Regions from separate parts of the Cupriavidus sp. GW822-FHT06G04 genome, predicted to be linked through region 3. Evidence: predicted binding sites of a transcription regulator. Region 3 holds the regulator's gene; each other region holds the start of a gene.
The links. The regulator HrcA, encoded in region 3, represses chaperone genes, less so after heat shock. The targets are predictions, from matches to a motif close to TTAGCACTCNNNNNNNNNGAGTGCTAA.
Positions count from the first base shown of each region.

Region 1 (8,041 bases), on a different contig from region 3:
CTCAACGATGAGCGCGATGCATCGGACAACGGCGTCCTGAATCGCACCCTACTTTCTGGCGAAGGTGGGCCGCGGCTCGGGACGCTTTTCTTTTTCGGAGCCATCGCAATGCCCTCTCGCCTCAAAGTTGCCAAGCCCACCGCCGCCGAGCAGGCTGCGGCCGACGTCACGCCCGCGAGCCACGGCCGCCGGCGCGCGCTGGCGACCCTCGCCGGCGCCAGCGTGATGACGCTGGTCGATCCGCTGGTACGCAGCGGCGCATGGGCTGCCGGCTCCGATGCGCCCGAGAAGACCGAGGTGAAGATCGGCTTCATTCCGCTGACCGACTGCGCATCCGTGGTCATGGCGTCTACACTCGGGCTCGACAAGAAGTACGGCATCAAGATCACGCCGAGCAAGGAAGCGTCGTGGGCCGCCGTGCGAGACAAGCTCGTCAATGGCGAACTCGACGGCGCGCATGTGTTGTACGGGCTGGTGTACGGCGTGCAGCTCGGCATCGGCGGCCCGAAGAAGGACATGGCGGTGCTGATGAACCTGAATCACAACGGCCAGGCCATCACGCTGTCGTCGAAACTGGCCGAAAAGGGTGTGCGCGACGGCGCCAGCCTGAAAGCGCTGATGGCAAAGGAAAAGCGCGAGTACGTGTTCGCGCAGACCTTCCCGACCGGTACGCACGCGATGTGGCTCTACTACTGGCTGGCCGCCAACGGCATCAATCCGATGCAGGACGCCAAGGCGATCACCGTGCCGCCGCCGCAAATGGTGGCGAACATGCGTGTGGGCAACATGGACGGGTTTTGTGTGGGCGAGCCCTGGGGCGCGCGCGCGATTGCCGACAAGATCGGCTTCACGGCGGAAACCACCCAGGCGATCTGGAAGGACCACCCGGAAAAGGTGCTCGGCACCACCGCAGATTTCGTGCAGAAAAATCCCAACACGGCGCGCGCGATGACCGCGGCAGTCCTCGAAGCGTCGAAATTCATCGACGCCTCTGCATCGAATCGCCGCAAGACCGCCGAGACGATCGCCGCGAAATCGTATGTCAACACCGATATGGACATCATCCTGGACCGCATGCTGGGCCGCTACAGCAATGGCCTGGGCAAGACCTGGGACGACCCGGATGCCATGAAGTTCTACCAGGACGGCGCGGCGAATTATCCGTTCCTGTCGGACGGCATGTGGTTCCTGACGCAGCAGAAGCGTTGGGGGCTGCTCAAGGAGCATCCGGACTACCTCGCCGTGGCCAGGCAGGTGAACCGCATCGACGTGTACAAGCAGGCCGCCGCCGCCGCGCAGGTGCCGCTGCCCAAGAGCGATTTCCGTAGCGCCAAACTGATCGACGGCGTGACCTGGGACGCAACCCGCGACCCGAAGGCCTACGCCGACGGTTTCAAGATCAAGGCCTGACCCATCGGTTCATCGTGGCCCATCGACGCCCTGCGTGGGCGCGACGGGCCACTCCCCATTACCGGAGCTTGCCGTGAATGCCATCGCCCAAACTTCTTCGGAAGGTCCTGCCATGCGTGCCGACACCCCCGTGGAAATGATCGACACCGACGCCAAGGAACAGACGCGCCGCCGCGCGGTCGAGCTGGCGGCGCAGGAAAAGCAGGCCGCGCGCCGCGCCGCGCTGGCCGCCATGGTGCTGAAATGCGTGCCGCCGCTGGTCGGCTTCGTGCTGTTCCTGCTGGTGTGGCACGGCATCGCCACGCTGATCCCGTCATTGCCGACGCCAGGCGCCACCTGGGATGCCGCGGTGCCATTGTTTGCCGATCCGTTCTATCGCAACGGCCCCAACGACCAGGGCGTGGGATGGAACATCCTGGCGTCGCTGGCGCGCGTGGCCGCGGGCTTCGGCCTGGCTGCGGTGATCGGCATTCCCGCGGGATTCCTGCTGGGGCGCTTCGCATTCCTGAACGCGATGGCCGCGCCGGTCATCAGCCTGCTGCGTCCGGTGTCTCCGCTGGCATGGCTGCCGATCGGCCTGCTGCTGTTCAAGGCCGCCAATCCCGCGGCGATCTGGGCCATCTTCATCTGCTCGATCTGGCCAATGATCATCAACACCGCGGTGGGCGTCACGCGCGTGCCGCAGGACTACCTGAACGTGGCGCGCGTGCTCGATCTTTCGGAGTGGAAGATCTTCCGCAGCGTGCTGTTCCCGGCCGTGCTGCCCTACATGCTGACCGGCGTGCGGCTGTCGATTGGCACCGCGTGGCTGGTGATCGTCGCGGCCGAGATGCTGACCGGCGGCACCGGCATCGGTTTCTGGCTGTGGGACGAGTGGAACAACCTCAAGGTCGAGCACATCGTCATCGCCATTTTCATCATCGGCGTGGTTGGCCTGGTGCTCGAACATCTGCTGCTGGCGCTGGCGCGCCGCTTCAGCTACGGCAACTCCTGAGCGGGATGGACATCATGGAAAAATTCGTCTGCATCGAAGACGTCGGGCAAACCTTCAAGACCCGCAAGGGCCCATTTGTTGCGCTGCGCGACATCAACCTGTCGATTGCCGAAGGCGAGTTCATCACGCTGATCGGACACTCGGGCTGCGGCAAGTCCACGCTGCTGAATCTGCTTGCGGGGCTGACCACGCCAAGCACCGGCGCGCTGATCTGCGCGGGGCGCGAAATCTCCGGGCCCGGGCCGGAACGCGCGGTGGTGTTTCAGAACCATTCGCTGTTGCCGTGGATGACATGCTTCGAGAACGTTCACCTGGGCGTCGAGCGCGTATTTGGCGCCACCGAAAGCAAGGCGCAGCTGAAGGCGCGCACGCATGACACGTTGTCGCTGGTGGGATTGACCCATGCCGAGAACAAATATCCGCATGAAATCTCGGGCGGCATGAAGCAGCGCGTGGGCATCGCGCGCGCACTGGCCATGCAGCCGAAGGTGCTGCTGATGGATGAGCCGTTCGGCGCGCTCGATGCGCTGACGCGCGCTCATCTGCAGGACGAACTGATCAAGATTGTCGCCCGCACGCGCAGCACGGTGGTGATGGTCACGCACGATGTCGATGAAGCCGTGCTGCTGGCGGACCGCATCGTCATGATGACCAACGGCCCCGCGGCCACGATCGGGGAAATCCTCAGCGTCGATATTGCGCGGCCGCGCGATCGCGTGGCACTTGCCGACGACCGGACGTATCACGCGTGCCGCACCGCCGTGCTGGACTTCCTGTATCGCAAGCAGCGCAATCCGGCGTTGCAGGAAGCGGCCTGAGCTCGTCCGGGCGGGGTCCGGGCCATGCATGCCCGGCGGTGCGGAGCGGTGGCGTTGGCCGAAGCAATGCGGCTGGCGCTATCATGAACCCCAACCCCACGAATCCCGCACCATCATGACCACCACCCCCGCCGCGCCATTTTCGGCCGCCAGGTACATCAAGGAAATCGGACGCGGCGTCAATGGCGCCCGCGCGCTGCCGCGCGAAGAAGCGCAGACCTTGTTCGACGCGATGCTGGCGGGCCGCGTGTCCGATATCGAACTGGGCGCCGTGCTGATGGCGTACCGCATCAAGGGCGAAGCACCGCACGAGCTGGCCGGGATGCTCGAGGCGGCGCATCGGCATTGCCTGCCGCTTGCCGCCCCGCCCGACCGCCCCGTGGTGGTGATCCCCAGCTATAACGGCGCACGCAAGCAGCCCAACCTGGTGCCGCTGCTGGCGCTGCTGCTGGCGCGCGACGGGGTGCCGACGCTGGTGCACGGCTCGCGCGCGTTTCATGGCCGCGTGACCAGCATGGCGCTGTTCGAGGCATTGGGCGTGCCGTTGTGCGCCACCACGCGCGCCGCGCAGGACCAGTTGCGCGATGCCTCGCATCCGCTGGCGGTGTTGCCGATCGATGTGTTGTCGCCGGCGCTGTCGACGCTGCTCGACAAGCGCGCGATCATCGGCCTGCGCAATTCGTCGCACACGATCGTCAAGATGTTGCAGCCGGTGGGCGCGCACACGCCGGCCGAGGCGCTGCGGCTCTACAGCTACACGCACCCCGAATATCGCGAAACGCTCACCGATTATTTTTCGCACGAGCCCGCCAACGTGCTGCTTGCGCGCGGCACCGAGGGCGAAGTGGTCGCCGATGCGCGCCGCAGCGGCCGCATCGACTGGCTGCACGATGGGCACCAGCGGACCATGGTCGACCCGACCAGCGGATCGATCGGCGAGGTCCCCGAACTTCCCGCGGGCACCGATGTGGCAGACACCGCGGCGTGGATCCGCAAGGTGCTCGACGGCACGGTGCCTGTGCCCGCGCCCATCGTCACGCAGATCGACACGATCAAGGAATGCCTGAAGCAGGCCACCCGCGTGGCCTGGGCCAGCCCGGTCTAGCGTCGCGTCGCGCCCAGGCTTTCCGGTCGGCCCCGGCGGCCGTCCGCCGCGCGGTGGATCTGGCGCTATTTGCGGACCGGCAGCGGAATCCGCTCGGTCTCGCCCGGCACGTGGGGAAACTGGTCGTCCTGCCAGCGCTGGCTGGCTTCCTCGATCGCTTCCTTGCTGCTGGCCACGAAGTTCCAGAAGATGAAGCGCCGGCCGTCCGTGGGATCGCCGCCCAGCAACATCACGCGCGACGGAATGGTCGCCGTAAGCGTCACCTGCTCGCCCGGCGTGAGCACCACGAGGTGTTCGGCGGGCAGCGTTTCGCCATCGAGCTCGAGATTGCCGTCCACCGGGTACACGCCGCGCTGCACGTGTTCGGGCGGGATCACCAGGCTCGCCCCGGCATCCATCTCGATGGCGACATAGAGCGTGCGGCTGTACACGCGCACCGGCGACTCGGCGCCAAATGCATCGCCGGCGATCACCGTCATGCGCACGCCCGGCAGTTCCAGCTTGGGCAGCGTGGCGCCAGGATGGTGGTGAAACGACGGCGGATCGTTCTCATGCGCCTTCGGCAGCGCCACCCAGGTCTGGATGCCATGCAAGCGCGGTCCCGCCTCGCGCGCAGCCGTCGGCGAGCGTTCGGAGTGGGTGATGCCGCGCCCCGCCGTCATCCAGTTCACGTCGCCGGGACGGATCACCTGTTCGCTGCCCAGGCTGTCGCGATGCATGATTTCGCCCTCGAACAGGTATGTGACCGTCGCCAGACCGATATGCGGATGCGGGCGCACATCCATGCCCTGTCCCGGCTCCATCGCGACGGGCCCCATATGATCGAAAAAAATAAACGGACCGACCGTCTGGGTGGTGGCGGCGGGCAACAGGCGGCGAACTGTGAACTCGCCAATGTCCCGCACATGCGGCTTTAGCAAGTGTTCGATAGCAGACATGAAGGCATCTCCGGAAATGAGGCGGCGAAACAACTTCAGTGTAGCGAATCCAGCAATTCTTCATCCCGAATTTGACGTGAATTCGTATGAAACCGATGGACGGATTGGCCCTCTAAACTTCCTGTTGACCGGCTGTGGCCCGCCAGCCCTTATGGGATCTGGAATCCGACTTTGGGAGGGCTATGTGAGAAGCTATGCGAAAATAGATTTCGATGAGCTGGAACTATCAACCTTGTAGCTCCTCTAACTTAGCACTCGTCCGGTTCGAGTGCTAATATGCGTTGCAATGCGTGTCCCAGAGGGGGCACACCGGCAACCCACCGCCGGATGCGAAAGGAGTCATAGTGAACGCAGTCATGTCTGCCGATCAAACCCAGGTTTCCCGCCGTCTGCCGACGGCGCCCAAGAGTGCTGCCGCGAACAGCTTTGCGCTGACGTTTCCGGGCACGCTGGGCAATTTGGACAGCTATATCCAGGCCGTCCATCGTATTCCGATGCTCACCGCCGAGGAAGAGCTTCGCCTTGCGCGCGATCTGCGCGACAACGATTCGGTCGATGCAGCCCGCCGTCTGGTGATGTCCCACCTGCGCCTGGTGGTGTCGATCGCCCGCCAGTACCTGGGCTATGGCCTGCCCCACGCGGACCTGATCCAGGAAGGCAATATCGGCCTGATGAAGGCCGTGAAGCGCTTCGACCCGGAACAGGGCGTGCGGCTGGTGTCGTATGCCATGCACTGGATCAAGGCCGAGATCCACGAGTACGTGCTGAAGAACTGGCGCATGGTCAAGGTGGCGACCACCAAGGCCCAGCGCAAGCTGTTCTTCAACCTGCGCAGTCACAAGCAGGGCGCCCACACTTTCACGCCCGAGCAGATTGAAGCCGTGGCGCGCGAGCTCAATGTGAAGCCCGAAGAAGTGATGGAGATGGAGACCCGCATGTCGGGTGGCGATATGGCGCTTGAGGGCCAGATCGACGACGGCGAGGAAGAATTCGCTCCCATCGCCTATCTCGCGGACAACCACAACGAGCCTACCAAGGTGCTCGAGGCCAAGCGCCAGGACCGTCTGCAGGTAGAAGGCCTGGAGGAAGCGCTCACCAAGCTGGACCCGCGCAGCCGCCGCATCATCGAGGCCCGCTGGCTGGACGTGAACGACGACGGCTCGGGCGGCGCCACGCTGCATGAACTGGCCGACGAATTCGGCGTATCGGCCGAACGGATCCGCCAGATCGAATCGGCTGCGATGAAGAAGATGAAGGGTGCGCTGGCCGCTTTTGCCTGATCCTTGCCCTTGCCAGACGAAAAACGCCGGTCGATCGACCGGCGTTTTTGCTTTGTGAGGCGGCGTATGGGGCCGCTCATCGGGCGCTGGGCTGGACATCGCGGGCCTCGGCGCTCAACGGGCGTCGGAGCGTGCAAGCCGCTTGCCGGCGGCTCCGCACCCGCCTGCCGGCCGCTTCAGGACATCAGCGCCTTGAGGTCATGCGCGATCGGCTCGGGGCCCTGGCCGTGGCGCAGGAACAGGCGCAACTGACCGTTCTGGTCGAACACGTAGCTGCCGGCGGAGTGGTCCACCGTATAGTTTTCGGGAGACGTGCCGGGCACCTTGGCGTAGTAGACCTTGAAGTCCTTCGTCACCTTCTTCAGCGCGACTTCATCGGCGGGGCGCAGACCCAGGAAGCGCGGATCGAAGGCCGGCACGTACTGGGCCATCAGGGCCGCCGTGTCGCGCTCGGGATCGACCGTCACAAACAGCACCTGTACCTTGTCGGCGTCCGGCCCCAACTTTTCCATCACCTGCTTGAGCTCGACCATGGTCGTCGGGCAAACGTCGGGGCAGTGCGTGTAGCCGAAGAACATCAGCACCACCTTGCCTTTGAAGTCGGCCAGTCTGCGGGTCTTGCCAGTCGGATCCTGCAGCGCGAAATCCTGGCCGAAATCCGACGCGCCCGAAATATCGACGTTCTTGAACGACGGCTTGGATTGACCGCACGCCCCCAGCAGCGCGGCGCAGAGCGCAAGCAGGCACAAGCGGCGGAACGTGGCAAAGAAGCCTGAGGCGGAATTCGGCATGCGGGCAGTGTCGGGAAGAGGGATTCGCCCGAAAGTATCGCCGATCGCGTCAGCCTCGACTTCGGGCGCGGCAAGATGCCGCAGGCGGCGCATCAGGCCTGCGGCACGAATTTGAAGTAGTGATCGACCAGCAGCGCCGCGAACAGCAGCGACAGGTACAGGATCGAATAGCGGAAGGTACGCTGGGCCAGTTGGTCCGAATAGTTGCGGAACAGCTTCCAGGCGTAGCCGAGGAACACCAGCCCCAACCCCAAAGCGGCGACCAGATAGATATAGCCGCTCATGCCGTAGACGAAAGGCAGCAGCGTGGCGGCGATCATCACGAGCGTGTACAGCAGGATGTGCAACAGCGTGTAGCGCTCGCCGTGCGTGATCGGCAACATCGGCAGGCCGGACTTGGCGTAGTCGGCGCGGCGATACAGGGCTAGCGCCCAGAAATGCGGCGGGGTCCAAGTAAAGATGATCAGCACCAGGAACCACGCCTCGGCCGGCACCGTGCCTGCCACGGCCGCCCAGCCCAACGCGGGCGGCATGGCGCCGGACAGACCGCCAATGACGATATTTTGCGGCGTGGCGGGCTTGAGCAGGATCGTGTAGACCACCGCGTAACCGAGGAACGTGGCGAAGGTCAGCCACATCGTCAAGTCATTGGCGAACACGTGCAGCAGCCACATGCCCGCGCCGCCCAGGATGGCCGAGAAGACC
Region 1 is NZ_JBXALD010000001.1:447,584-455,624, forward strand. It holds gene AC1RKI_RS02045 (CmpA/NrtA family ABC transporter substrate-binding protein) at 109-1,410, shown strand; gene ntrB (nitrate ABC transporter permease) at 1,484-2,404, shown strand; gene AC1RKI_RS02055 (ABC transporter ATP-binding protein) at 2,419-3,222, shown strand; gene ybiB (DNA-binding protein YbiB) at 3,338-4,327, shown strand; gene AC1RKI_RS02065 (pirin family protein) at 4,393-5,265, opposite strand; gene rpoH (RNA polymerase sigma factor RpoH) at 5,610-6,545, shown strand; gene AC1RKI_RS02075 (SCO family protein) at 6,722-7,336, opposite strand; gene cyoE (heme o synthase) at 7,429-8,041, opposite strand, start outside.
Region 1: the regulator HrcA is predicted to act here: its motif matches at 5,514-5,540, upstream of rpoH (RNA polymerase sigma factor RpoH).

Region 2 (8,041 bases), on a different contig from region 3:
GTGTGCGCGTGATCGGCACCACATGGTGGACCGACTACTGCCTGTATGGCGAGAACCGCATGGACGAGGCCATGGAGGCCTGTTCGCGCGTGATGGTCGACCATCGGCTGATCGCGACGGCGGGCGACGACGGCCAGCACCGCATGTTCACGCCCGCTGACGCGCTGGCACGCCACCAGGCGGCCACGGCATGGCTGGCACAAACGCTGGCGCAGCCGTTCGATGGCAAGACCGTGGTGGTCACGCATCACGGCCCCGACCTCGGCAGCCTCGACGCCCGATATGCGCACGACGTGGTGTCGGCCGGATTCCTGTCGCGCCGTCCCGATCTGGTTGCGCAAGCCGATCTCTGGATCCACGGCCATACCCACACCAGCTTCGACTACTGGATCGACGACTCCCGCGTGGTCTGCAATCCGCGCGGCTATATTTCCCGGCGCAGCGGCGCGCCCGAGAATCCGGTCTTCGACTGGAGCAAGGTGGTCGAGCTCTGAGCGGCAATCCAACGGCGCGGCGCAGGCAACGGCTGCGTCGGCGCTCTCGGGCGCATCGATTTCTGCATCGCCAGCAACTTCATCGACACGCCGCTTCACCCCCGGCGCGGCCGCCATAAAGAAAAACCCCCGAGGGCTTGCGCCACTCGGGGGTTTTTTCTGACAGGCTGGTTGGCCCGGCAGTCCGGCATGAATTACATCATGCCTTCCATGCCGCCCATGCCACCCATGCCGCCCGGCATTGCCGGAGCCGACTCTTCCTTCGGCGTTTCGGCCACGGCGCAGTCGGTCGTCAGCATCAGCGAAGCCACCGAAGCGGCGTTCTGCAGCGCGGTGCGGGTCACCTTGGTCGGATCCAGCACGCCCATTTCCACCAGGTCGCCGTACTCGCCCGAAGCGGCGTTGTAACCGTAGTTACCCTTGCCTTCGATGACCTTGGCCACCACGACCGAAGCCTCTTCACCGGCGTTCAGCACGATCTGGCGCAGCGGCTCTTCCATGGCGCGCAGCACGATCTTGATACCGGCGTTCTGGTCGGCGTTGTCGCCGGTCAGTGCCGAGATCGCAGCGCGGGCGCGCAGCAGGGCCACACCACCACCGGGGACGATACCTTCTTCCACGGCAGCGCGCGTGGCGTGCAGTGCATCTTCCACGCGGGCCTTCTTTTCCTTCATTTCGACTTCGGTGGCAGCGCCAACCTTGATCACGGCAACACCGCCGGCCAGCTTGGCCACACGCTCTTGCAGCTTTTCACGGTCGTAGTCCGAGGTGGCTTCCTCGATCTGGGCGCGGATCTGCTTCACACGGCCTTCGATCGCGCCTGCATCGCCCGCGCCGTCGATGATGATGGTGTTTTCCTTGCCGATCTCGATGCGCTTGGCCTGGCCCAGGTCCTGCAGCGTAGCCTTTTCCAGCGTCAGGCCGACTTCCTCGGCGATCACGGTGCCGCCGGTCAGGATGGCGATGTCTTCCAGCATGGCCTTGCGGCGGTCGCCGAAGCCCGGGGCCTTGACGGCGGCGGTCTTCAGGATGCCGCGGATGTTGTTCACCACCAGCGTGGCCAGGGCTTCGCCTTCCACGTCTTCAGCGATGATCAGCAGCGGACGGCCAGCCTTGGCCACTTGCTCCAGCACCGGCAGCAGATCGCGGATGTTCGAGACCTTCTTGTCGAACAGCAGCACGAACGGGTTGTCCAGGGCGACAACCTGCTTTTCCGGGTTGTTGATGAAGTACGGCGACAGGTAGCCACGGTCGAACTGCATGCCTTCCACGACCTCCAGCTCGTCGGCCAGCGACTTGCCGTCTTCGACGGTGATCACGCCTTCCTTGCCAACCTTGTCCATCGCTTCGGCGATGCGCTCGCCGATCGATGCATCGCTGTTGGCCGAGATGGCGCCAACCTGGGCGATTTCCTTGCTGGTGGTGGTCGGCTTCGACAGCTTCTTCAGCTCTTCGACGGCGGCGCCAACGGCCTTGTCGATGCCACGCTTCAGGTCCATCGGGTTCATGCCGGCGGCAACGAACTTCATGCCTTCGCGCACGATCGACTGGGCCAGCACGGTTGCGGTGGTGGTACCGTCACCGGCGTTGTCGCTGGTCTTGGAAGCCACTTCCTTGACCATCTGCGCGCCCATGTTCTGCAGCTTGTCCTTCAGTTCGATTTCCTTGGCCACGGACACGCCGTCCTTGGTCACGGTCGGGCCGCCGAAGCTGCGCTCCAGCACCACGTTGCGGCCCTTCGGGCCCAGGGTCACCTTCACTGCGTTGGCGAGGATGTTCACGCCTTCGACCATCTTGGCACGTGCGGCGTCGCCGAACACTACGTCTTTTGCTGCCATGTTCTGAATCTCCGAATCTGGGATGGAGCGCCCCGCCTGGGCGGGGCGATCTGAAAATTGGGTACGACTGAAACGAGAGACCGGCGTCGCTTACTTGTTGACGACAGCCATGATGTCTTCTTCGCGCATGACCAGCAGTTCCTGGCCATCCACCTTCACGCCCTGGCCGGCATACTTGCCGAACAGCACGCGGTCACCCACCTTGACGTCGAGGGCGATGCTGTTGCCCTTGTCATCCTTCTTGCCCGGGCCGATGGCGAGCACTTCGCCTTGATCGGGCTTTTCGGCTGCATTGTCGGGAATCACGATGCCGGACGCGGTCTTGGTTTCGTTGTCCAGACGCTTCACGATCACACGGTCGTGCAGAGGACGCAGGTTCATACGGACTCCTAGATACAAAAAGTGAGATTTGATTCACAAATGGCCGTCATGGTCAGGCGGCCATCAAGTTTTCAGTCTACCGCCGGGGTCGGCTGTTAGCACTCTCCCCCAGGGAGTGCTAATTATAGGGACGGGGTGAGTCGTTTTCAAGACAACGACTTAATGGGGGTATACCCGAGGCCGCGTGGGAATTGCGTCGATCCCCGCGACACCCTACCCTGCGAGGCGTCCGGCGTGTCGTCGCAAACCCCCGCCGCCGCGTTTGCCTGTGTGGCGCCGCGCGCGCCGCGCACCGCCTCTCGTCCCACCGCACCTTACCCGTCCGACGCCATCGTCATGTCAAGTCTCGCCATCGGGCAGCGCCGCATCGCGTCGCGCTGTCTTGCCATGTTTTGCCTTCTGCTCGCGCTGGTCGCGATGCGGCAGGCCCACGCGCAGGATCCGGCCAGCCCGCAAGCGGCGCGGGCCGCACCCGACGGCGCCCGCCCGCGGGTCTGCGTGGTGCTGTCCGGCGGCGGCGCGCGCGGCTATGCGCATATTGGCGTGCTCAAGGCGCTTGAGCGCATGCGCGTGCCGGTCGACTGCATTGCCGCTACCAGCATGGGCGCCGTGGTAGGCGGGCTGTACGCCAGCGGGATGTCAGCCGATGAACTCGACGCGCGGCTGTCGCGCACCAATCTGAGCGACATCGTGTTCGACCGCAACGAGCGCGCGCAGCTGCCGCAGGCGCTGCGCGAAGATGACTTCCAGTATCCGATCGGCATCTCCGCCGGGATCGGCGACGGCCGCGTCAAGCTGCCGGTGGGCCTGGTGCAGGGCAACAAGCTGTTTACGCTGCTGCAGGACTGGACCGCCGCTTGGCCCGGCGATGTCGATTTCAACACGCTGCCCACCCCGTTCCGGACCATCGCCACCGACCTGGGCACCGGCGCGCCAGTGGTGCTCAGCCGTGGTTCGCTGCCGCGCGCGATCCGGGCCAGCGTGGCCGTGCCCGGCCTGTTCGCGCCGTTCAGGCTCGATGGCCATACGCTGGTCGATGGGGGCCTGGTCAGCAACCTGCCAGTGCAGATGGCGCGCGACATGGGCGCCGAGGTGATCATCGCCGTCAACGTCGCCACGCCGCTGGATGATCCTGCCACGCTCGATTCGCCCGCGGCCGTCACGCAGCAAATGGTGACGATCCTGACCAACCAGAACGTGGCGCAGCAGAAGGCGCTGCTCGGCGCGCGCGACATCCTGCTGGAACCGGACCTGGGCACGCTGTCGTTTGCCGATTTCTCGCACGCCAAGGACAGCGTGCAGCGCGGCTACGACGCCGCGCAGGCCATGGCGCCAAGGCTGGCCGCGCTGGCGCTGCCGCGCGAAGCGTGGGACAACTACCTGACCGCGCGTGCCACCCATGTTGCCGCCAACGACCCGCGCCATATCGACGCGATCGAGGTCCACACGTCGGGCCGCATCCCGGCGTCCTATGTGAAACAGTACCTGCGCGCGCGCGAAGGCGACCGCTACGACACCGCCGCGATCAATCACGATCTGACGCAGCTGGCCACCAGCGGCGATTTCGAGAGCGTGACGCAGGACGCGGTGACCGAGAACGGACGCACCGTGCTCAAGGTGGACGCCCAGGAAAAATCGTGGGGACCGCAATTCCTGCTGTTCGGCTTCGGCATGTCCACCACCTTCGACGGCAAGGGCGCGTTCAACCTGCAACTAGGCCACCGCTATCCGTGGCTGACCCAAAGCGGGCTGGAATGGCGCAACGATATCGTGCTGGGCAGCAACCAGGCGAAGTGGCATACCGAACTGCGCCAGCCGGTGTTCGACCGCCTGGGCTTCTATGTGGCGCCGTATCTGGAATATGGCCGCAAGCATGTCGACATCTATCCGGACAACAGCCGCGACCGCAACGCCACGCCGGTGACCGCCGTGCGCGTCGACACGGCGATAGCCGGCCTTGACCTCGGCATGCCGCTGGGCCGTCTGGGAGATTTCCGGCTTGGCGCAAATTACCAGCAGGTGCGCTACCGCTCCGATTACCTGCTGACCAACGCACGCGGCGGCCAGTTCAACAACAGCTACGTGCGGCAGCCGGTGGTACGCGCCCAGTTGACCATCGACCAGCTCGACGATCCGCTCTATCCGCGCAAGGGCTACTACCTGTTTGCGGTGAACCAGTTTTCGTTCGGCGGCGCGAACAACACCTATGACGATGTGCACGCCAAGGCGTTGTGGGCTGGCAGTGTCGGGCGGCATACGCTCAATATCGCCGCCGAAGGCGCGATGACCTACAACGACCATCGCACCGACCGCAGCGTCAGCGGCGGACTGGGTTTCACGCTGGGTGGATTCCAGCGGCTGTCGGCGTACGCGCCGGACCAGTTCTCGGGCAACTATCTGCTGTACGGTCGCCTGACCTACCTGAACGAGTTGCGCGAATTCGTGCTGCCCGGCCTGCGCACCACGGTCTTTGGATCGAGCCTCGAAGTCGGCGATGTCTGGCTGACGCGCCGCAACTTCGGCAGCGGCCCGTACAAGTCGAGCGCCAGCGTGTTCATCGGCGGCAACAGCGTGATCGGGCCGCTCTACTTCGGCTTTGCGGCGGCGCCGGCCGGTGTGTGGAACGTCTATCTGCAGTTGGGCCGCGTGTTCTAGGTCGTCGCGGCAGCCGGTGTATCGGCGGGGAATCGGCCATGCGATTCGGGCGAGTCGGGCGATTCGGCGGCATAGCACGCGATGCGCCGGCCGGCGGCCGGACCCGCCGTCGAACCCACCGACGGCTTAGCCCGGCAGCGCCTCGGCGCTGGCCTCGGACATGGCCGAGCGGTATTGCACCGCGCCGATGCGGCCGTTGCGCAGCCGCAGTGTCTGCGTGCCGTGGCCCTGCATCGGCACGCCGTCTAGCAGGTACGACACGGCGATATCGACTTCCACGTTCTGCCCGTCGATGCGCGGCGCGCCCGCCACGTCGATGCGCACCGTGTCGCCGCTCAGTTGGGCAATCCGCTGGAACAGGCCGATCACGGCATCGCGGCCGTTGTATTCGCCGGCCAGTGGATGATTGCCGAGGTGTGTCCAGACGATGTCCGGATCGAGTTGCGAGTACAGCGTTTCGAAATGGCGCGTGGTCAGCGCCGCGAGGTAGTCGTGCACCAGTGCCGCCACCGCTTCGGCCGACATCGGCGCTTCGACCGCGCGCCGCGCGCGCATGCGGCCCGCCGATGCGTCGAGGCCGAGAAAGTCGAGCACGCTGGCCATGACCTGCTCCCGATCGTTGTCGACGCAGATCATGTGATAGCTGTTCTCGACGATCACGCCCGTGGCCTGCGGCACGTTGGTCAGCAGGAAATCGGCCGAACGCGTCGAGGTCAGTTCGTCCTCGCGCGCATGCACCACCAGCGTCGGGCACGGCACGCGCCGCGCACCGTCGAGCACCCAGCGGCGCAGCCGGTCGACCTGGCGGATGCAGGTGAGCGGCACCCAGCGGTAATGGAAATTGTCGCCGCGCTCGAACTTGGCCTTGACCACGGCGCGCACCAGATCGCTCTTGATGCCGAACGGCTCGTTTTCCTCCACCCGGATGCGCGCCGGCAGCAGCGGCAGGCGATAGACCACATGGCGCAGCCAGCGGTACGGCGGCGTGGACCAGCCGTCGATATAGACCGGCGTCGACAGGGCCACCAGCCTCCCCTTGCGATGCTGGCGACGTTCGCACAACGCCACGGCCAGCAGCGCGCCCATGCACATGCCGATCACGTGGAAGGTTTCGTACTGGTCCACCAGCGCGTCATACGCTTCGGCAACCGTCGCCATCCATTGCTCGGCCCGCACGGAAAGAAGATCCGCGGGCGTGCCGCCGTGGCCGGGCAGCGTCACCGCGTGCGTTTCCACGCCCGCGCGCCGCAGCACCTTGTGCATCGGCCCGAGGTCGTACTGTGTGCCGCCAAGACCGTGGATCAGCAGGGCTCCGGTACGCGGAGCCGGGTCGATCGTCATGCCGCGCGCCGTCCCTCGGTGTCATGCGAGGACACGATGCGCCAGGCGCCGGCAATCAGCGCCACCGAATCATCCCCATCGAGCAGCGGGCCGCTCATGTCGACCACCGTCGTCACGGCCCCGGCCGGCAGCATCAGCCTGAAGGTCAGGTCGCCGCGCGCCTCGCCGTCGCTTTCGCGCAGCCAGCGGCGGCGCACCTCGGCGCGATCGTCCGGATGCACGCGCGCCAGTACGTCGTCGAGCGTGGCCAGCGACGCTTCGGCCAGGCCAAACGCGCGTTCGACACTGCCGCTCCAGCGCAGCCGTCCGCTATGCGGATCGAGGTTGTAGACCAGTTGCCCGCTGGCAGCCAGCGCCAGCTCGACGTCGTTCTGGCGGCTGGCGGCCTGCTCGTGCAATTGCTGGCGCGCCGTGCTCAGCGTGCTGATCAACAGCGTCAGCAAGGCCGCGACGGCCAGGTACAACTGCGCCACCAGCAGCGAATAGCCGTGATAGACGGCCGTGTCGGCAAAGGGGCCGTCGCCCTGCGCGGTGTTGACGAGCACCAGCGCCGACAGCAGCGCCACGGCGATCGATCCGCCCCGTCCGCCCAGCAGCAGCGCAACGATGGCCGTGAAAAACAGCGGGATATAAGTCAGCGCGTACGACACATCGAGCGACAATCGCACCACGCGCGTACCGTCGAACACGACCGCCGCGGTGACCAGCACGGCAAGCAGCGCGGCGATGCCGAACACGAATTCGCCGCTGCGGCGCCCGCCCGAGCGTGCGGCACTGAAGCGCGCCCATCCGGCCAAGACCGGCGTGACGATCAGCACGCCAACGAAGTCGGCCGCCGCCCACACCTTGGCGGTGGGCCAGAACGGCACGTCCATGAACAGCCAGAACCAGCCCGCGCCGAAGACCGCGCCGCCGACGCTGCTGACCACGCCCGCCAGCAGCAGTCCGCGCAGGAACGCCAGCCCTTCGAGCGAAAACTGCATCATGTGGACCAGCGCCACGGCCAGCGCCGCAAAGCCGATCTCGTCCAGCGAAAACAACAGCATGCGGAACGCGTCGCGCCCTTCCACCACGCCCAGCAGCATCTGCGCGGCCAGAAATGCCAGACCCAGCCCCACCCAGCGGCGCGCCGGCGCCAGCATGAAGGCTGCCACCGACACACCGGCAGGCAGCCAGATATAGCCGGTGGCGGCAAATGGCCCATTGATCTTGTGCGATGCGTAGCCGAAAACGAAATACAGGACCGCCCACAACGGCAGCGTGACGATCCGGTTCGATAGATTCACAGTTGGATTCCTGGGTGCAAGGCAAGGTACGGCGCACGCAGGCGCC
Region 2 is NZ_JBXALD010000001.1:92,512-100,552, forward strand. It holds gene AC1RKI_RS00420 (metallophosphoesterase) at 1-494, shown strand, start outside; gene groL (chaperonin GroEL) at 689-2,332, opposite strand; gene groES (co-chaperone GroES) at 2,423-2,713, opposite strand; gene AC1RKI_RS00435 (patatin-like phospholipase family protein) at 3,050-5,368, shown strand; gene AC1RKI_RS00440 (alpha/beta fold hydrolase) at 5,495-6,709, opposite strand; gene AC1RKI_RS00445 (MASE1 domain-containing protein) at 6,706-7,995, opposite strand.
Region 2: the regulator HrcA is predicted to act here: its motif matches at 2,809-2,835, upstream of groES (co-chaperone GroES).

Region 3 (8,041 bases):
AGCACAGTGCCGTCGTCGCCGGCCAGGTCGCGTTCGGCCAGCCAGGCGTCCAGGGCGGGATGGGTATGGAAGGTCGCCCCGATGCTGGCGCGCGCCGCGCCTTCGCGCACCACGCCGGCGTCGGCGCGTTCGCCTAGCACCAGCGCCAGCGCATCGATCAGGATCGACTTGCCCGCGCCGGTTTCGCCGGTGAACACGGTAAAGCCGCTGGAAAAATCCAGGTCGAGCGCATCGACGATGACGAAATCACGGATGGACAGGCTGCGCAGCATCTTGGGCGGGTGGCGGTGGACGTGAGACGAAGGGGAGGGGGCTTACAGCCGGTTGTCTTCGGTCGGATATTCGTGCCAATGCAGCTTCTTGCGCAGCGTGGCGTAATAGTTGTAGCCCACCGGATGCAGCAGGCGCACCGTCTTGGCCGAGCGGCGCACCACGATGCGGTCGCCGGGCAGCAGCGAGGCCAGCGACTGCATGTCGAAATTCACGCTGACGTCGCGCGCGCTGGCCACTTCGATCGTCACTTCGGCGTCGTGCGGCAGCACGATCGGGCGATTTGACAGCGCATGCGGTGCAATTGGCACCAGCACCAGCCCGGACAGCGTAGGATGCAGGATCGGCCCGCCCGCCGCCAGCGCATAGGCGGTGGAGCCGGTGGGCGTGGAGACGATCAGGCCGTCCGAACGCTGGTTGTACATGAAATAGCCATCGACCGAAACGGCGAGCTCTACCATGCCGGAAATGCCGGAACGGTTGACTACCACGTCATTAAAGGCCAGCGCCGAGAAGATGACGCTATCGTCGCGGATCACGCTCGATTCGAGCAGCATGCGCGATTCCTGCTCGTAGTGCCCGGTCAGCATTTCCGGCAGCGTGGTGGTGACGTCTTCGAGCGGGATGTCGGTCATGAAGCCCAGCCGGCCGTGGTTCACGCCGATCACGGGCACGTCGCGGCCCGCCAGCTGGCGCGCCAGGCCAAGCAGGGTGCCGTCGCCGCCCAGCACGACGGCGACGTCGGCCTGCTGGCCGATCTCGTCGGGCGTCAGCACGGGATAGCCGGTCAGGCCGGTGGCCATTGCGGTTTCGCGTTCGAACACCACATCCTGCCCATTGCGGGAAATACAGGAGGCCAGTTCTTCGAGCGGGCCTTCGATACCGGCGGTCGAATACCTGCCCACCAGGGCAACGGTCTTGAACGGCGGGCGCGCGGCGGAGGTCTTTGAGGGGGCAGACATGGCGGGATTAGACCATACCGGCGTGACCATTGTCAGCATTGGGGCGTAACGGCGCGCAGCCGTGCGCGGCGACGCCCGAACGGGCCAGTTTTGATTAAAATTCCGACACCATGGATGAACGTTCGAAAACGCTTCTCAAAACCCTGATCGAGCGCTACATCGCCGAGGGACAGCCCGTGGGCTCCCGGACCCTGTCGAAATTCTCGGGTCTGGACCTGTCGCCCGCGACGATCCGCAATGTGATGTCCGATCTCGAGGAAATGGGTTTCATCGCCAGCCCGCATACGTCGGCGGGGCGCATTCCCACGCCGCGCGGCTATCGGCTGTTTGTCGACACGATGCTCACTGCGCGGCCGCTGGAGCGCGCGCCCGAGCTGGCCGCGCAACTGGCCGAGTTGCAGGACCAGATTCAGGGCCAGATGGCCAACCAGCAGCTCGGCCCGCAACGGATGATTACCGCCGCGGCCCATACGCTGTCGAACCTGTCGCATTTCGCGGGAGTGGTAATGACGCCGCGGCGCGCGCAGTCGTTCCGGCAGGTGGAATTCATGCGGCTGTCGGACAAGCGCATCCTGCTCATCATCGTCAGTCCGGAAGGTGACGTGCAGAATCGCATCATCCAGACCGACCTGTCCTACACGCCAGCGCAACTGATCGAGGCGGCCAACTTCTTCAACGCCCACTACGCGGGGATGAGCTTCGATGCCGTTCGCGATCACCTGCGGGTGGAACTGCAGGACCTGCGGCGCGATATGTCGACCCTGATGCAGGCCGCGGTCGAGGCCGGCAGCAGCGCGATGGCCGAGGATAACGGCGAGCAGGTGTTCATTTCGGGCGAGCGCAAGTTGCTCGAGGTTGAAGACCTGTCGTCCAGCATGGACAAGCTGCGCCGTCTGTTCGATGTGTTCGAGCACAAGACCAGCCTGCTGCAGTTGCTCGATGTGTCGAGCCGCGCGCAGGGCGTCCAGATCTTCATCGGCGGAGAAAGCCAACTGGTACCGCTCGAGGACATGGCCGTGATCACCGCGCCGTACGAAGTCGATGGGCAGATCATCGGCACGCTTGGCGTAATCGGTCCCACTCGGATGGCGTACGAACGCGTGATTCCGATTGTCGACATCACCGCGCGGCTGCTATCCAGCGCGCTCAGCCAGAACTCGTGACCCGCATTGCGTGTCTGTCCACTGCCGGCCGGACCACCCGGCCGGCGGTCTTCCCCCAAGAATCGGCATCTCGCAACGGCCGCGGCCGTTGCAAACGGAAACCTCATGACGTTTTCGCCTGAACCGGCATACCAGCATGGCCAGCCGCCGCGCACCGCGATCCTGTTGATCAATCTCGGCACCCCGGACGCGCCCACGCCCAAGGCGGTGCGCCGCTATCTGAAAGCCTTCCTGTCCGATCCGCGCGTGGTGGAAATCCCGCGGCTGCTGTGGCTGCCGATCCTCAATGGCCTGATTCTGCCGTTCCGCTCGCGCGCCTCGGCAATCAAGTACGAGTCGATCTGGCTGCGCGAAGCGCATATGACCGGATCGCCGCTGCTGGTCCATACCGAACGCCAGGCGCACGCGCTGCAGCAACTGATGCACAAGCTCGGGCACGACGTGACGGTGGCCTGCGCCATGCGCTACGGCAATCCGTCGATCGAATCGGTCATGGAAACCCTGCGCCGGCAGGGCACCGAGCACATTCTGCTGCTGCCGCTGTATCCGCAGTTTTCGGGGACCACCACGGCTACCGCGTTCGACGAAGTGTTCCGCGTGCTGGCGACGTGGCGCAACCAGCCGGAACTCCGCCTGGTCAAGCATTTCCACGATCACCCGTCCTATGTCGAAGCGCTCGCCAGCAAAGTGCGCGATTACTGGGGCGAGCACGGCGCGCCCGATTTCGCGCGCGGCGACAAGCTGATCCTGTCGTTTCACGGCCTGCCGCGCCGACTGCTCGATCTCGGCGACCCCTATCATTGCGAGTGCCTGAAAACCGGCCGGCTGCTCGGCGAGGCGCTTGGCCTGCAGCCGGGGCAGTATCAGGTGACGTTTCAGTCTCGTTTTGGCAAGGCCGAGTGGCTCCAGCCCTATACCGCGCCGACGCTGGCGGAACTCGGCAAGGTCGGCACGCACCGCGTGGACGTGTTTTGTCCCGGATTTCCGGCGGATTGCATCGAAACCCTGGAAGAAATCGCCATGGAGGGGCAGACCGAATTCCGCGTGGCGGGCGGCAACGAGTTCCACTTCATTCCGTGCCTGAACGACAGCGAGGCTTGGGTGGCGGGCATGGCGGATATTGCGCTGCAACATCTGCAAGGCTGGCCGCTCCGGCAACCGCATCCGCATGAACTGGAGGAGCGGCGCAGTCGGGCGCACGCACGTGGCGCGGCCGCGTAGGCGTATTGCTCAAGGACAAGACATGCAGGTGAATTTCGAACCCGATGCGCGTATGCGAATCGACAAATGGTTGTGGTGCGCGCGGTTCTTCAAGACGCGCTCGCTGGCGGCCGAGGCGGTCGAGCGCGGGCGTGTGACCGTGAACGGTCAGCCGGTAAAAAACTCGCGCGAGGTCAAGCCGGGCGATACCGTGGTGCTGGAAGCGCACCAGCAGCGCTGGGAGGTGACAGTCAAGGGCGTCCCGGCGTCGCGTGGGGCCGCGCCCATCGCGCAGACGACCTATGCCGAAAGCCCGGAAAGCCAGGCGCGGCGCCAGCTGGAGGCCGATCGGCGGCGTTTGCAGCCGGAGCCGACGGCGCAGTTGCAAGGCCGGCCGACCAAACGGGACCGCCGGCGGATCGACGACTTCAGAGGGTGATTCGGAAGGTGGATTTGCGAATGCAGGCACGCCGCCGCAGCGAGGTGCCGCGGCAGTGCGAACGTCAGAGGATTAGCGGACGTATGGGACGATGTAGTGCTTGAATACGGCCTTGCCACTGCCATACTCGGTGTCGCGCGGTGCGACCGCGTCGGACAGGCAGATAAAGGCCGTCATCGCCGACAGGGCGGCAATCAGGCAAAGCGTCACGACAGGCAGCTTGTGCATGGCGAATCTTCCAAAGGATGCACCAAATTGATCCACCTTAGGCTCCCGTTATTTTTGTCATTTTTTCTTGCATTGAATCTTAGTGTTTGCGATGCAGCAAATCAATGACGCCGCTCTTTCATCGACCGCCGCTTTGTAACGGCGTATTTCGGCGTCTCTGAACCTCCACACTTGAAAAACTGGAGGGGCGTCGCCAAGTGCGGCTAGACTTGCCTGCCTGGCATCCAAATCACCCGACGGCCCGTTCTTTTTGCGGGCCGTGCTTTAGCTTTGATACGAATCGACATGGAAGAACAGAATCTGACGCCAACTCCCGATATGCAGCAAGCGGCCCAGGCAGCCGCTTCCCCGCAGGCGCCCGACGCTGCAGCCACGGTTGCCGACGACGTCGCCCGGCTGACGCAACAGGTTGCCGAACTGGAAGCCAAAGCCAAGGAGCATTTCGACATGTACCTGCGCGCCACGGCCGAAGGCGAAAATATCCGCCGCCGTTCGCAGGAAGAGGTCGCCAAGGCGCACAAGTTTGCGATCGAGAACTTCGCCGACAACCTCGTGCCCGTGATGGACAGCCTGCAGGCCGCGCTGGCCGACAACACCGGCGACCTTGCCAAGCTGCGCGAGGGTGTGGAACTGACGGCGCGCCAGTTGGCCGCCGCATTCGAGCGCGGCAAGATCGTCGAGGTGAACCCGGTCGGCGAGAAATTCGACCCGCACCGTCACCAGGCCATTTCGATGGTGCCGTCCGAGCAGGAACCCAACACCGTGGTCAGCGTGCTGCAACGCGGCTACATGATTGCGGATCGTGTACTGCGTCCGGCACTGGTAACGGTGTCGGCGCCGCGCTGATCGCGCCGATGTGAATGTTTGAAGACGCCCGGTGGCCGCAAGGTCCCCGGGCGTTGTTGTTTTCTGGAGGATTCCCGATGTCAGACGATCAACCGGCACACCTGGACCATCGCGCATTCGACGCGCTCGATATGCGGCAAGTCGATCCCAATTCGATCGATGCGGCCATCGCCGCTGCAGGCGACGAACTGGTCTGCGTGTTCTTCTGGGGCGTGGACTGCTTCAACTGCGAAATGGCCAAGAAGGCGATCCTGGCCAATCCGGAGCCGATCCGTGCATTGAACCTGCGGTGGCTGCATGCCAACGTCTATGCGCACCCCGAGCTCGGCCGCCGCTTCGGCCTGCACGGCATCCCCGTGTTCATGTTCTTCCACAAGGGCAAGAAGCTCGGACGCGCCACGGGCTGGCATGGCCACGGGCAGTTCGCGGCAGCGGTCGGCAACGCCCGCCTCAAGGCGGAAGGCAAGCCGCTGGCCGGCTGAACGCGTCGGAGCACTTTGCCGCCGATCGACGGTCGCGATTGACCGTCGATCGTGTCGTCATGGCGACGGCCCTCGCTGCGGCAGCCCCGCATGCTTGCATCACTGCATCACTGCATCACCGCATCACCGCATCACCGCATCACCGCATCACTGCATCACCGCGAGAGCGCGTAGCCGATGCGGAACTGCCATGGTGTTTTCTGGTTGTAGTAGAGCAGGCTTTCGCCATAGCCGTAGAAATACCCGGCCATCAGATAACCGGCGGTGCCGGGCAGCAGCCGCGCCAGCGGGTACGTGGCCTGGGCATCGATGCTGCCGTAGCCCTTGCGTGTGCCTTTGCGCAGCGTAGCGGAAAACTCCCAGGAATCGGGTCGCCCGTAGGCGACGTTGAGATCCATGTAGCCGCGATAGTGCGCGATGTCCTCGTTGTCGCTCTTGCCCACGTACCCGTAGATTTTCGGCGCCACGCGCCAGTGCCAGTCGGTCTGGTCGCCGAAGTACATGGTGGGCTTCACGAACAGCGTATTGATGCCGCGCGAGTCGTCGCCGGCGCGCCCATTGGATTCATGTTCGAAGCCCGTGGCCACGGACAGGCGGCTGATCACGCTGTTCTTCACGCCAGTATCGGACAGGTAGTAGTAGAGACTGGGCCGGTAGTTGGTGTCCTTGAACGGGCGCGATTCGCCCGCCAGATCCCACAGTGAAAACTGCGTATAGGCGAAGTACAGGTTGTCCATCACGGACTTCGAGTTCGGGTCCTCGCCCTGGAAGATCCGGTACTTGAAGCTGATCTGGAATTTGGCATTGGCGCCGTTGTGGGCGCCAAACATCAGGTACATCGGCTCGTTGAACGACAAACGCTGCGCGTCGCGCAGATCGGCCGGGGCGGGCGGCGGCGCGTTGCTTTCGGCCGTAACGATGGGCGTGAGCGGCGGTTTTGGCTGCGTGTCCGCGCTGGCCGTCTGTGCCGGCGCCCCCTTCGGCGTTTCAGTCGGCGCGGCCGGCGACGCCTGCGCAGTCGCCGTGCCGCCTGCCGCTGGCGCGCGATTGAGCGATACCAGCACCGGCGCCGCGTCGATGCCGGTCACATCGAGCCGGATCTGCCCGCGCAACGTGGCGGGCCACTCGGCGCTGTAGCTTAGCGTGCGGTTTTCCCCGCGTTTCAGATTGAGGATCGTCGGGCCGTTATCGACGCGATGCAGCGTCATGCGAATCGGCGTCCCAAGATCGCCGGTAGCGGTGATCTCCAGCGTTTCAGGCGCCGCGTAGCGGCGTGTCTGCTGATCGGCGCTGACCAGCAGCGTAAGCGTAAGGGGCCGCGTGGCGTCGATTTCGCGCGCGGGCTGCAGCAGTGCGACGGCGCCATGCGCGCTCAGCGGAAATTGCAGCGTGCATGTGAGCGCAAGGGCCGACAACGACGGAGCAACCGCGCGGCGCCTGACGGCGGGCGAGAGCAGATTCAATGGCATTGGGGGCGATAGCACGCCGCACCGGCACACGATCGATCTTCGACCAGGTGCCGCGGACGTGGCAGAAGTTGCAACTGCAGAAGCCTACCACGTGCCGCAAAGCCGTCTTGTGACGAAATGTTCGCAATCGAGGCCGACCCAAGACCGATGCGCAGGGCGCTCGGCCGAGCCAGATCAGCCCGCGGCGCGGCGCTTTATGTCGTCGACATAGGCCTGGCCATCGGGCGGCAGGCCGTTGCGCTGGGCATTCCACAGCATCTGGCCGAGCGCCTCCATGATCTGGTGTTGCGCTTCGTGCGGCGAATCGAGCCGGCGGCTCAGCGCCTCATAGGCAGCGCGAATGCCGGGCGGCTGATCGATCGACACCTGTTCTGAAATCGACAGGTGCATGGAGAGATGCAGGAACGGATTTGTCTGGCCGCCTTCGGGCGTGTAGTCGCGCGTGAGCGCGCCTTCGGTGTCGGTCAGCAGCGCGTGATATTCGGGATGCTGATCGATCCAGTCGACTGCGATCGCCTCGAGGGGCGTCAGAACGTTGCCGCCGGTGCGCTTCTGCCATGCATCGCAGAAGAAACGGCGGACTTCTTCTCTTGAGGGATTGAACATAGTGGCCGCTATTGTAGTGCAGCGGTCCGAACGGCGTCGGCCGCGCAATCGGCTGCCGCGGCGGTTGCGGGCGTTAGTAGAATGAGCGGTTTCCGATCCTCATGGCTGCGATGACCGCTTCCGTCTCTGACATTCCCGGGAACGCCCGCGACAAGTTTGCCGGCGTGCTGCTGATCGCGCTGTCCGCCAGCGCATTTGGCGCCATGGCGATTTTTGCGCGATTCGCCTACGCGGCCGGCGCGGACGTCTACGGGCTGCTGGCGGTGCGCTTTGTCCTCGCCGCAATCGCGATGGGCGTGGTGCTGCGCGTGCGCGGCATCGGCCTGCCGCCGTTGCGGCGCGTGCTGGCGCTGGCGGCCATGGGTGGCATTGGTTA
Region 3 is NZ_JBXALD010000004.1:217,609-225,649, reverse strand. It holds gene recN (DNA repair protein RecN) at 1-272, opposite strand, end outside; gene AC1RKI_RS11435 (NAD kinase) at 315-1,232, opposite strand; gene hrcA (heat-inducible transcriptional repressor HrcA) at 1,343-2,395, shown strand; gene hemH (ferrochelatase) at 2,501-3,616, shown strand; gene AC1RKI_RS11420 (RNA-binding S4 domain-containing protein) at 3,639-4,034, shown strand; gene AC1RKI_RS11415 (hypothetical protein) at 4,107-4,262, opposite strand; gene grpE (nucleotide exchange factor GrpE) at 4,548-5,108, shown strand; gene AC1RKI_RS11405 (thioredoxin family protein) at 5,186-5,590, shown strand; gene AC1RKI_RS11400 (phospholipase A) at 5,746-7,059, opposite strand; gene AC1RKI_RS11395 (DUF1841 family protein) at 7,234-7,665, opposite strand; gene AC1RKI_RS11390 (DMT family transporter) at 7,776-8,041, shown strand, end outside.